One region of the Paenibacillus sp. FSL E2-0151 genome, then DNA from elsewhere that is predicted to be linked to it. Evidence: riboswitches for the same ligand, from Rfam matches in the RefSeq annotation. Region 1 holds a riboswitch; the other holds the start of a gene.
What was found. Region 1 has a riboswitch for S-adenosylmethionine ahead of MHI55_RS25835 (methionine ABC transporter ATP-binding protein). Riboswitches for the same ligand answer to the same signal wherever they lie in the genome.

Region 1 (5,514 bases):
TTTGTTATCGTCCAGGGAATCATGGGGGCTTTTGCCGTTGTCTTCTCCCAATCTTCAGCAGTCATGGCACTGCATTTTGGCTTTGCATTGATTGCTTTTGCCAGTTCTCTAATGATGGCGCTGGGCATAAGGCAGGAGGCCAAAGATGGCGGATTAGAGCGCCTGAATAAATACCCTCGGGTTAGTAAAAAATTCAGAAATCTGGTCTGGTTCTCCACCATTTACACATATCTCGTGGTATACACAGGTGCATTTGTGAGTCACACGGATTCTGCCGGCGGATGTTCTGGATTTCCGCTTTGTAACGGTCAGATTATTCCTGAGCTTTCGGGTGGGGTAGCGGTTGCTTTTGCTCACCGTGCAGCAGCTGCGTCGCTCGTGATTGTTATCGCAATCCTGGGTCACTTCGCTTACCGTAATCATCCGGACAACAAGGAAATGCGTACTCTGGGTGTGGTATCCGTTGTTCTTATTCTGATGCAAGTAGTCATTGGTATTTTCATGATGGTGACAATGAACCGTCCGGAAGTATACATGTTCGTAGCTCTTGCTCATATGCTGGATATCGCCATATTGTTCGGAGTCTTAACGTATATGAGTTTCCTGGTGTACAAGCTGCATCGCCCGGCTAATCGTTTTTAAATATGAAAGTCCACCATCCAGTGATGTACATCATTGGACAGGTGGACTTTGTTTGATGTCAGAGGGATCAGGGCAACCTATGGCAAGCAGCAATTACACGGAATGAATGATGTTACGTTTACGGTGATGAATTCTTGTTGATTTGGAAAAGAGGAGGTTAGATATGCTGCGAACGTTGTTGGGGGAAAAGCCACGTATAAACGAAGGTAAATTGAAGGCAGCGATGGACGCAATGGCGCATACGCTTGAGCTATTTCAACGACAAATGCATGTGGACCATGATCCCACGCATGACTATCGGAAACTGTATGTGTGGACTCAGGGACTCATCTCCTCACTGGATGAACTGGAGCAAAGTTGTTTCGCTGCTGCTCATTTTCGCAGAAAGGTCGTTGCAGGCTCAACGGATGATATGACGGCGACTGAAAAAGCCGAGTATGCACGTTATGTGTATTTCTACAAAGATGGCTTTATCCGCTGCTTTGCCATTCTGGATAAAGTCGGCACAGTATTAAATGAAATATTCCAGCTGAATACTTCCAATACCAAAGCGCATTTTTCTTATTTTACTGTGTTAAGGCAGTTCGACTATGCGAGGGAACATCATGATCTTGCGTTGCAATTAATACAGATCAAGGACTCTTATCGTGAGCCGATGAGCAAGCTGCGCAAGCGACGTAATATGGAAATTCACTACATGAACTCAGAAATGCACGATGACCTGTGGCAGTTACACCAGACCTTGCAAGGTAAAGTGAAATTGGAGGATCTGAATCAGCATGTGCAGGAAATGCGTCAGGGCGTCGATATGGTCTGTGAAACGTTAACAGCCTCTTATAGTTATATCAATAAAATATGGAAAAGGAATAATTCCCTTTGACAAATCGGAATACTTGGAATATACTGAGTTTCAATCGAATGTTACACGGATATAATTGATATTTCAAAAGTTACGTTCACATTATAAAGCATAAACTACATGAACTTATAAAATCCTACAACAACATATTTCTTATCGAGAGCGGCGGAGGGACAGGCCCGATGAAGCCCGGCAACCGATTTGTAATGACATGATACATGTATCATTCGTTATAGATGTTAGGTGCTAATTCCTACAAAATGGTGCAAGACACGATTTTGGCAGATGAGAAGGTATATTCTTTCACGTGAAGAGCCCTCTTTGTATCTGCAAAGGGCTCTTTTTTTGTACTTTAAGGGGAGTTTTCCTTTAGATCGGGTAAAGATACATGTAGGTGGTTGGAAAGGGGCAAGTGCGATTGATTGAATTAAAAGGTTTAACGAAAACGTACGGCAAAGGGGCAAAATCTACAACAGCGTTATCCGAGCTGAATTTGAGCATCCAAAAGGGTGAAATCTACGGTGTGATTGGCCATTCCGGAGCTGGAAAAAGCACATTGATTCGCTGCATTAATTTGCTGGAACGGCCTACGGAGGGTGAGGTATGGGTCGACGGAATCAACCTTACTGAACTAAGCAAAACTGAATTGCAGCAACAGAGACGCAAGATCGGGATGATTTTTCAACACTTTAATCTGTTATCTTCGGCAACGGTATATGACAATGTAGCTTTTCCACTAAAGCTTGTGAATACACCCAAGGAAGCCATTGATCGCAAAGTGAAGGAAATGCTTGCACTGGTTGGTCTGGAGCACCACAGCAGCAAATATCCGGCTCAATTATCGGGTGGCCAGAAACAACGTGTAGGGATTGCGAGAGCACTTGCAAGTGACCCAAATGTTCTTCTCTGTGATGAGGCTACTTCGGCACTTGATCCGCAGACGACAAATTCAATCCTGAAGTTATTGCTCGACATTAATGAAAAGTACAACCTTACGATTGTGCTGATCACACATGAGATGCATGTCATTCAGAACATCTGTGACAAGGTGGCTGTCATTCATCAGGGCGGCATTGTGGAACAAGGACCTGTAACAGACGTGTTCCTGAAGCCGCAGCATGCGATTACGCGGGACTTCATGATGCGTGACCATGAAGCTGGACTTGCTCTGGAAGAGACCGCTCTGGCAAATGCAGGCGTTGAATTGCAGGCAGGTGCTGCTTCCAAACTTGTGAAGATATCCTTTCTGGGTAACAAAACGTATGAAGCGATTTTGTCTAGAACGGTACGTAAGACAGGAGTGGATTTTGCCATCCTGCAAGGTACAATCTCTACGATCAAACAAGTTCCTTATGGGCAGCTGACCGTTCGGTTCGAGGGTGATTCAAATGCGATTGATCGGACGATATCAGAATTGACCGCAGAGGGACTTGATGTGGAGGTGCTTCGTTAGATGGATTTTTCAACAGTTCGCTGGGAAGAGGTTGGTAAAGCCTCCATTGAGACACTGCAAATTTTGGGTGTATCAGGCTTGTTCACCGTAATTTTTGGTTTACCGCTCGGAGTGCTGCTGTTCATGACAGCCCGATCTGCTTCGATCAAGTCACGGACGGTGTACATTATATTGTCCTTGATTGTGAATATTTTGCGCTCAGTCCCATTTATCATATTGATTGTTGCTCTTATACCGTTCACTCGTTCACTCGTCGGTACTGCTACAGGTGTGTTAGGTGTTATACCACCTTTAGTTATTTCAGCAGCTCCTTACTTTGCTCGATTGGTGGAGACGACGTTGCGAGAAGTTGATCGGGGTGTCATTGAAGCGGCACAGTCAATGGGTGCATCGACCGGACAAATTGTAAGACGGGTATTACTGCCTGAAGCGTTACCTGGTTTGGTTGCTGGTATTACCATTACCATCGTTACGCTTGTCTCTTACACGGCGATGGCGGGCATGGTTGGTGGTGGAGGTCTAGGAACGCTGGCAATCAACTATGGGTATTATCGTTATCAAAATGAAATCATGATTATATCCGTAGTATCGATGATCATTCTTGTGCAAATTCTCCAGATGGCTGGAGATCGCTTGGTTACATTTTTCACCAGGAAATAACACATAGATAACATGATGGTTATGCAATAATGCAGATGCCACATGACAAAAATGATTAGAGAAGGGGTTTTACACATGAAAAAATGGTCTTTTGCTCTACTTAGTCTTATGTTGATTGCGGTTCTCGCAGCTTGCGGAAACAACAAGGACGCCGATAGCGGCGCAGACAATTCAGCAGGTGCACCTCGTACAGTTGAATTGAAAGTTGGAGCTTCACCTACACCACATGCAGAGATTCTGGAAAGCATCAAGCCTGAACTGGAAGCACAAGGTATCCGTCTGCAAGTCGTTACATTCAACGACTATGTACAACCCAATCAGCAGCTTGCTGATAAAAAATTGGATGCGAACTTTTTCCAGCACCAGCCTTATCTGGACACAGAGAATAAAGAACGTGGATTCAACCTCGTTTCTGTAACACCTGTTCATGTTGAACCTTTTGGTGGATACTCCAAAAAGATTAAGTCTTTGGATGAATTGGCAGACGGCGCAAAAGTAGCAATTCCAAATGACCCATCCAATGGTGGACGTGCACTGTTGTTGCTCGCGAAGGAAGGTATTATTACGCTGAAAGACAACACAAATATCTCATCTACGATTCAAGACATCACAGCCAATCCGAAGAACCTGGATATCATTGAGCTGGATGCAGCCATGATGCCTCGTCAATTGGATGAAGCGGATCTGGTATTCATCAACGCTAACTATGCGCTCGAAGCGAACCTGAATCCGGCGAATGATGCTTTGCTGATCGAAGATCTGCAAGGTAACCCATACGCAAACATCCTCGTTTCCCGTGAGGACAACAAGGATGCAGATGCAATCCAAAAACTGGCTGCTGCTTTGCACTCCGAAGAAGTGAAAACATTCATCAAAGAACGTTATAAAGGTGCAGTTGAACCTGCAACTGAATAATTCACGATATGTATGATATGATGTGAAGCTATTAAGAATAAGCCGTATATCTCTTCTGAAGAGATATACGGCTTATTTTATGTTTCCTAATCTGTGCTGACGTGGGGATCAACACAAGTCAGAGTTTTTCCGGTTTCTCCGCGTTGGATGGATGCCCAGATTGGCGGTAGTAGGATAATTCATTCTGATCAGCATACTGCTGCTCATCTGCTTCTTGCAGGTACGTTCTCTCGGAGGGAGAGAGTGTTTCTTCTTCTCCGTGTGAGCTTTTGATCTTGTATCTGATCCAACCAATTAACCCAAGGACGACAACGAGGATCAAAGCCCATCCTTTTTTGAGCAAAAGAAGAGCACTGAATTTCTGGGAAGCTGTGTACCCGATCCCGCCCATCAGAAGACTGTTGAGCCCTATAGTGGATGTTTTGTCAGTCGAAGCATTGTACTCCTCATAGGTGTATCCTGCATTGATGCTAAGCTTATGAAGTACGGTTTCCTCGAATGCCTGACGGCTCTGTTGAAAGTTGGCCGTATCTGTAACCAGAATGGCTGTGATGTATCCTTCGCGTGTCAGGAGTTTTACATTGTAATTGACCATGGCTTGCTGATCAGCATTCTTGAAACCAAGGGAGTAAACCAACTGGTGTTTGGTACTGTCATATGCCGGTTCGATTTCCCACCCCGTTATGTACGTTCTATATTCAGGATCAAGTTCTCTGTTATCTTCTTCTGTGCCTCGGATATAACTGCTTAACAGTTCTTCGGCATTCAAATTTTGATCGTCATCGTGGATGTGACCTGTCTTCACGTACTCGAACACTACATACCACGAGCCGAATTCGCTATTGCTGGTTAGGCTTCCGATTTCATTCCCGTTAGGCTTTCCATCACTGTTAAGTATCGAGCGTTGGGTATTGGGCTTATCCAGATAGGAATGGCTTTCAGGGACTTCCAGCGTGGCCTTACCATCCAGAGAGACAGATGCTGG
Region 2 (5,514 bases), 3.3 Mb from region 1:
CATCCACACCTACGGCTTCACGAATTTCAAGAGGTATATCCGCATGAGTTTGTACCGCCGGATAAGTCATGAGAGATTCCACTCCACCGAGACTTTCGGCAAAAGCAATGAGTTTGATATGACGAAGTAATGGTTCAACATAACGTGCATCCTTCACTTTGAAAGAGAAGATACCGGTGTTACCCGTGGATTGTTTATTCTGTACCTCATACCCCGGATGATCGGATAGGCCTGGATGATACACTTCAACCACCGCTGGGTGCTCAAGCAAGTATTTGGCAATGGTAAGTGCATTGTACTCATGACGCTCCATGCGAAGAGCCAAGGTTTTCATACCTTTCATCAACTGGTAGGAGTCACTTGGAGATAATACCGCTCCAATGGAATTATGCAGGAACGCCATCTCTGCAGATAATGCCTCACCCTTGGTTATAATTAATCCGGCCAACACATCATTGTGTCCGCCCAGATATTTGGTAGCGCTATGAATGATGATATCGGCACCCAGTTCAATCGGACGTTGGAAAAATGGAGTCAGCAACGTGTTGTCAACAATGGTCAACAGGTTGTAACTTTTCGCCCAGGAAGCGACAGCTTCCACATCGGTGATCATCATCAACGGATTGGTTGGTGTCTCAATAAATACAGCTTTGGTATTCGGCTGACGAACATTTTCCAGTGCTGCAATGTCATTTGTATCCACATAACTTGCGGTTACACCGAAACGGGACAAGATGCGTTCAAGCAGACGATAGGTTCCGCCGTATAGATCCAGCGATACAATCAGATGATCCCCTTGACCGAACATGGCAAAGATGGTTTGTAGCGCGGCCATACCTGAACTACAGGCAAATCCTGCATCACCGGACTCCAGCGCTGCGGCCGCCTCTTCCAACACTTTGCGAGTTGGGTTGGTCGTACGAATATAATCAAACCCCGTGCTTTGTCCAAGCTTCGGGTGGCGAAACGCAGTGGATTGATAGATCGGAAAGTTAATGGCGCCTGTAACCGGTTCATTGATGGACCCAATTTGTGCTAAGCGGCTTTCGATTTTCAACTTGTTGTTGTCTTCCATTGCTGCATCCTCCTGTAATCTCGATTAGATTTGCGGGCCAATATCGTAAGGTGTTTCTTGATACACATAGTAATTGAGCCAGTTAGAGAATAATAAGTTGGCATGAGCGCGCCAAGTAGCTGGTGGCACACGGGAAGGATCGTCATTCGGATAATAATGTCTAGGCAATGCGATATCCAACCCTTTAGCTGTATCCCGGTCATACTCCCACTTTAATGAGAACGGGTCATACTCGGCATGTCCTGTGGCAAAAATCTGTTTGCCGTCTCTGGTAGCAACCAGGAAGATCCCCGCTTCCTCGGATTCAGCCAAAATCTCTAAATTCTCATTCTTTTCAATATCTTCGCGTCTCACTTCCGTATGACGGGAATGTGGAACGTTGAATACTTCATCGAATCCACGCAACAACGGAACATGTGGTTTGTTGATGGTATGTGGGAAAACGCCAAAACACTTTTCATCAAGTGCAACCTTGGGTACGTCAAAATGATGGTATAAACCTGCCTGGGAAGCCCAACATATGTGGAGGGTTGAAGTCACATTGGTTTTAGTCCATTCGAAGATCTCCTGGATTTCATTCCAATAGTTCACGTCTTCGAAATCCATCTGTTCCACAGGGGCGCCCGTAATAATCATTCCATCGAAACGACGGTGCTCAATCTCATCAAAGGTTTTATAGAACAGATCCAAATACTCCTGAGACGTATTCTTCGACGTATGGGATTTGGGATGTACGAGAACGACATCCACCTGAATAGGTGTGTTTCCCACCAGACGAAGCAATTGTGTTTCGGTCGTTTCCTTTGTGGGCATCAGGTTTAATATAGCGATACGGAGTGGACGAATATCCTGCTGATATGCAGAAGTTTCATCCATGACGAAGATATTCTCTCCTTCAAGTACTTCTTTTGCTGGTAGCGTATCGGGTATTTTGATTGGCATAGTAAGTCTAACTCCTCCTTGTGCATAGATAGATGCAGCCACCCCTGGCTTGATGTCTTCACATCAATACAGTTATAGACTGCCTTGAGCTTGTAAAAACATTGAATTGCTCTTTCATCCAACATTACAAACAACCTCAAGTTCCTTAGCGAAAATCACTGCTGAGAAGTCGGGGCATATGACAAAGACCTTACTCGGATTTCGAGAAAGGTCATATGTAAAATAGATATGCGCCTCTCTCATCTCTCAGTTACAACAGTGCCACTTGACACTTAGTCGCTGCAAGAATTAGCACCGTGCGGTATACCGCCGGTTGCCGGGTTTCATCGGGCCAGTCCCTCCACCTACTCTTGATAAGATTTCGCTGTATTAGATTGTAATTGAATATGGTTCACCGTCTACTTTATTACATTAATGCCCTCACGTCAAGTTGCAGTTCGATGTCTGCTTCCCAGATCGGAACCGTTCATCATCCATTGTCATACACTGCCTCAGGGCGCGAAATAGACACATTTTTGCGCTTGAAAGCACCTTGTACCAGCGGTATACTAAACAAGGTGTTATAAACCCTTATGTGAGAGGTGACATATTAAATGGATGGCGACCCGAGGCCTGACTGGCAGCCGAATTCCGACAAACTGCATAGAGAACTGACATCAGCATGCCGGCAGCGGGACGTGACTTCCGTTTGATTATATAGTGAACGCAGCCCTGATCTCCAGGCTCCGCTGCCGACCGGCTGATTTGTTCTTTTTGCGCCCATAATGATAATATCCGCCAAGTTGGCGGGTGCAGAAGGAGTAGATTAACGATGAAAATCCGGTTGGTAAACAACGGTGTATTTATTCCGGTGGACGACATTCAGCAGGCGCTGACTCCACCAGCGGAAGGATTTTACTGGATTGATGCAGACGTAGACGATTTGGCGGTACTTCAGCCGCTGTTCTTGATGCATGATCTGGCTGTAGAAGACTGTCTTAGTGACGAAGAACAACGTCCGAAGATTGAAATTTATGAGAACCATTATTTTATTGTGATTAATAGCATCCGTTTCGATGATGAAGAGATATTTCTACGTGCGGTCAACTTATTCCTTGGCAGACATTTCATTATTAGTGTTACCAAGCACAAGATCAGCGAATTGCGCACACTGAAACCGATCCTGTGGGAACAGGAAATCAGTACACCGGATCGTCTGCTGTATTTACTGGTTGACTTGATTGTTGATAATTATTTCACCGTAGGTGACCGAATTGAAGCACGAATCGAGAAGCTTGAGGAAGACATTCTGATGCATACCAAAAAGTCACATTTGAGTGAAATTATCGGGCTGCGCAGTGAGATTTTGTGGCTGAAAAAAGTGCTCGGACCTCAGAAAGAGGTCATTAACACCTTGAATAAAAAAGATCTGCGTCTCATCGATGATCAACTGCAAAAGTATTTCAGTGACATCTATGAGAATGCTGTAAAAATATCTGAAACCTTTGAGACTTATCGCGACCTGATGGGCAACTTGCGAGAAGCCTACCAATCCAGTATTGCGAACCGGGCGAATGAGATCATGCGTGTATTTACCGCCATTACCACGGTCTTCATGCCGCTGACGGTCATTACCGGTATATACGGCATGAACTTTACGAACATGCCAGAGCTTAACTGGAAATACAGCTATTTTGTTGTGATTGGCCTAATGGTTACCCTGGGCCTGAGCATGTTCTTCATTTTCCGCAAGAAAGACTGGGTATGAACTCGTATGAAATAACAAAGACGAAGCGCTCCTCCGGGAGAAACGCCTCGTCTTTTTTCATTTCTGATTATTAACCAACATTCTTCTCTGTCTCTGCGTGCCGACGGAAGCGGATTCGAATCATGCGCAGTCTTTCATAGACCTGCTCCAGACTTCCTCCATCGGGTTTCTCTCCTCCATACACCTTATGTAATACTGGCTTCAGGAACGTATCTCCCAGCTCCTCATACGCACTCCATACGGCCTCTTGTTCGTTCTCTGGCATCACTGCCAGCTCCACATCAAGAAGACAATCGGTGTCATAACCTTCGTGATCCAGTGCCTCTAACAGCTCAACCAACTCGCGTCGGGATAATCCAGATCGATTAACAATCTCCTCTAACGTATGCCCTTCCTTCATGCCTTCAAGCACCTGCTTACGCGTGGTGAACTTATCAAGTTCCTGCTTGTACTTCTGCTCTCTCTGCTTGTATAACCAACTCTCATACTCTTCTTCCTTCAGCGCCGTGTATACCCAGTCCAGCGGGAATGTCGTTGAACGCTCCAGTCCGGTTGTAATCTCCATCCATTCCGCACCATACTCAGTTGCTTTGCTCTCTCCTACGCCCGGAAGTTGCATCAGTTCATCCAGCGATTGCGGAACAAAGGCACTGATCAAACGCAGCAGACGATTCGTTGCAATAAAATACGGTGCCTTCCGGTCAGACACAGCTCTCTTCCTGCGCCATGTGCACAGATCCGTATATAATTGTTCATTGCCGTATAACTCACTGTAACAATGGAGCCGCTGTCCACCATAACTGCGTGACTTCAGATCATCATTCTCATGAAATAACCCCTGCAACTGCGGTCGGTACCCCTCACTCATCTGTATGGCAAGCTGATGACGGTAAATATGAAGCAGCTCCTCCCAAGAAGTCCCTTCATACCAGATGCTGTCCTCACGCTCTCCTTCCTCGTAGCGACTCCATCCCAGCTGCCAACTATCTTCCTCTTCCCCAATCCATAACTGTGCATACTCTGCATTCTGATCTGACATTCTGGACAATCTGTTCATGAAAATGACTTCCATTTTCGTTCCCTCCCTTTGAATATTCAGCTTATACGAGTTAGAGATACTACCTATAGGCAGCACAAAAAAACACCCCTCCTGCAAAATCCATGCAAGAGAGGTGCTTCCTCATTAACCGTACTATGCTGTTGCCCATATCATACCACAATGGTAAAATTCGTCAATCCCTTAATGACCTACTTATTCAATGCCAACTTGGCAAGCGCCAGCGAACCACACAGCCCTGCATTGTCGCCAAGTCCTGGTGAAACAACATACTGGTCAATGTCGGATTGAAGTGCCGGATGCTGAACGTATCCAGCCAGCAACTCCTGCAGTTTGCTACGAACCATCGGGAACAGGTGCTCCTGCTTCATTACTCCGCCCCCCATGACAATTTTCTGCGGAGAGAGAATCAGAACATAGTTCATCAGGGCGTGTGCCAGGTAATGTGCTTCGATCTCCCAAGCCTTATGATCTGCAGGCAGTTCATAAGCCGGTTGCTCCCAACGTTTGTTAATGGCCGGTCCTGCTGCAAGGCCTTCGAGGCAGTCACCATGATACGGACAGAAACCCTCGTATGTATCCTCCGGATGTCTGCGTACAATGATATGTCCCATCTCTGGATGTGACAATCCATGGACCATTTTACCGCCAACCACAGCACCTGCACCAATACCTGTACCCACAGTGATATAC

Region 2: it holds a riboswitch for S-adenosylmethionine, as region 1 does, so the genes downstream of both, metA (homoserine O-succinyltransferase) here and MHI55_RS25835 (methionine ABC transporter ATP-binding protein) in region 1, are expected to answer to the same signal.

What each region holds. Positions count from the first base shown of each region.
Region 1 is NZ_CP150308.1:5,806,164-5,811,677, reverse strand. It holds gene MHI55_RS25845 (heme A synthase) at 1-642, shown strand, start outside; gene MHI55_RS25840 (Cthe_2314 family HEPN domain-containing protein) at 806-1,522, shown strand; SAM riboswitch class I at 1,652-1,793, shown strand; gene MHI55_RS25835 (methionine ABC transporter ATP-binding protein) at 1,920-2,954, shown strand; gene MHI55_RS25830 (methionine ABC transporter permease) at 2,955-3,614, shown strand; gene MHI55_RS25825 (MetQ/NlpA family ABC transporter substrate-binding protein) at 3,690-4,529, shown strand; gene MHI55_RS25820 (DUF2167 domain-containing protein) at 4,648-5,514, opposite strand, start outside.
Region 2 is NZ_CP150308.1:2,075,574-2,081,087, reverse strand. It holds gene MHI55_RS09730 (PLP-dependent transferase) at 1-1,075, opposite strand, end outside; gene metA (homoserine O-succinyltransferase) at 1,100-2,017, opposite strand; SAM riboswitch class I at 2,254-2,377, opposite strand; gene corA (magnesium/cobalt transporter CorA) at 2,829-3,764, shown strand; gene MHI55_RS09715 (HRDC domain-containing protein) at 3,835-4,836, opposite strand; gene MHI55_RS09710 (ROK family protein) at 5,013-5,514, opposite strand, start outside.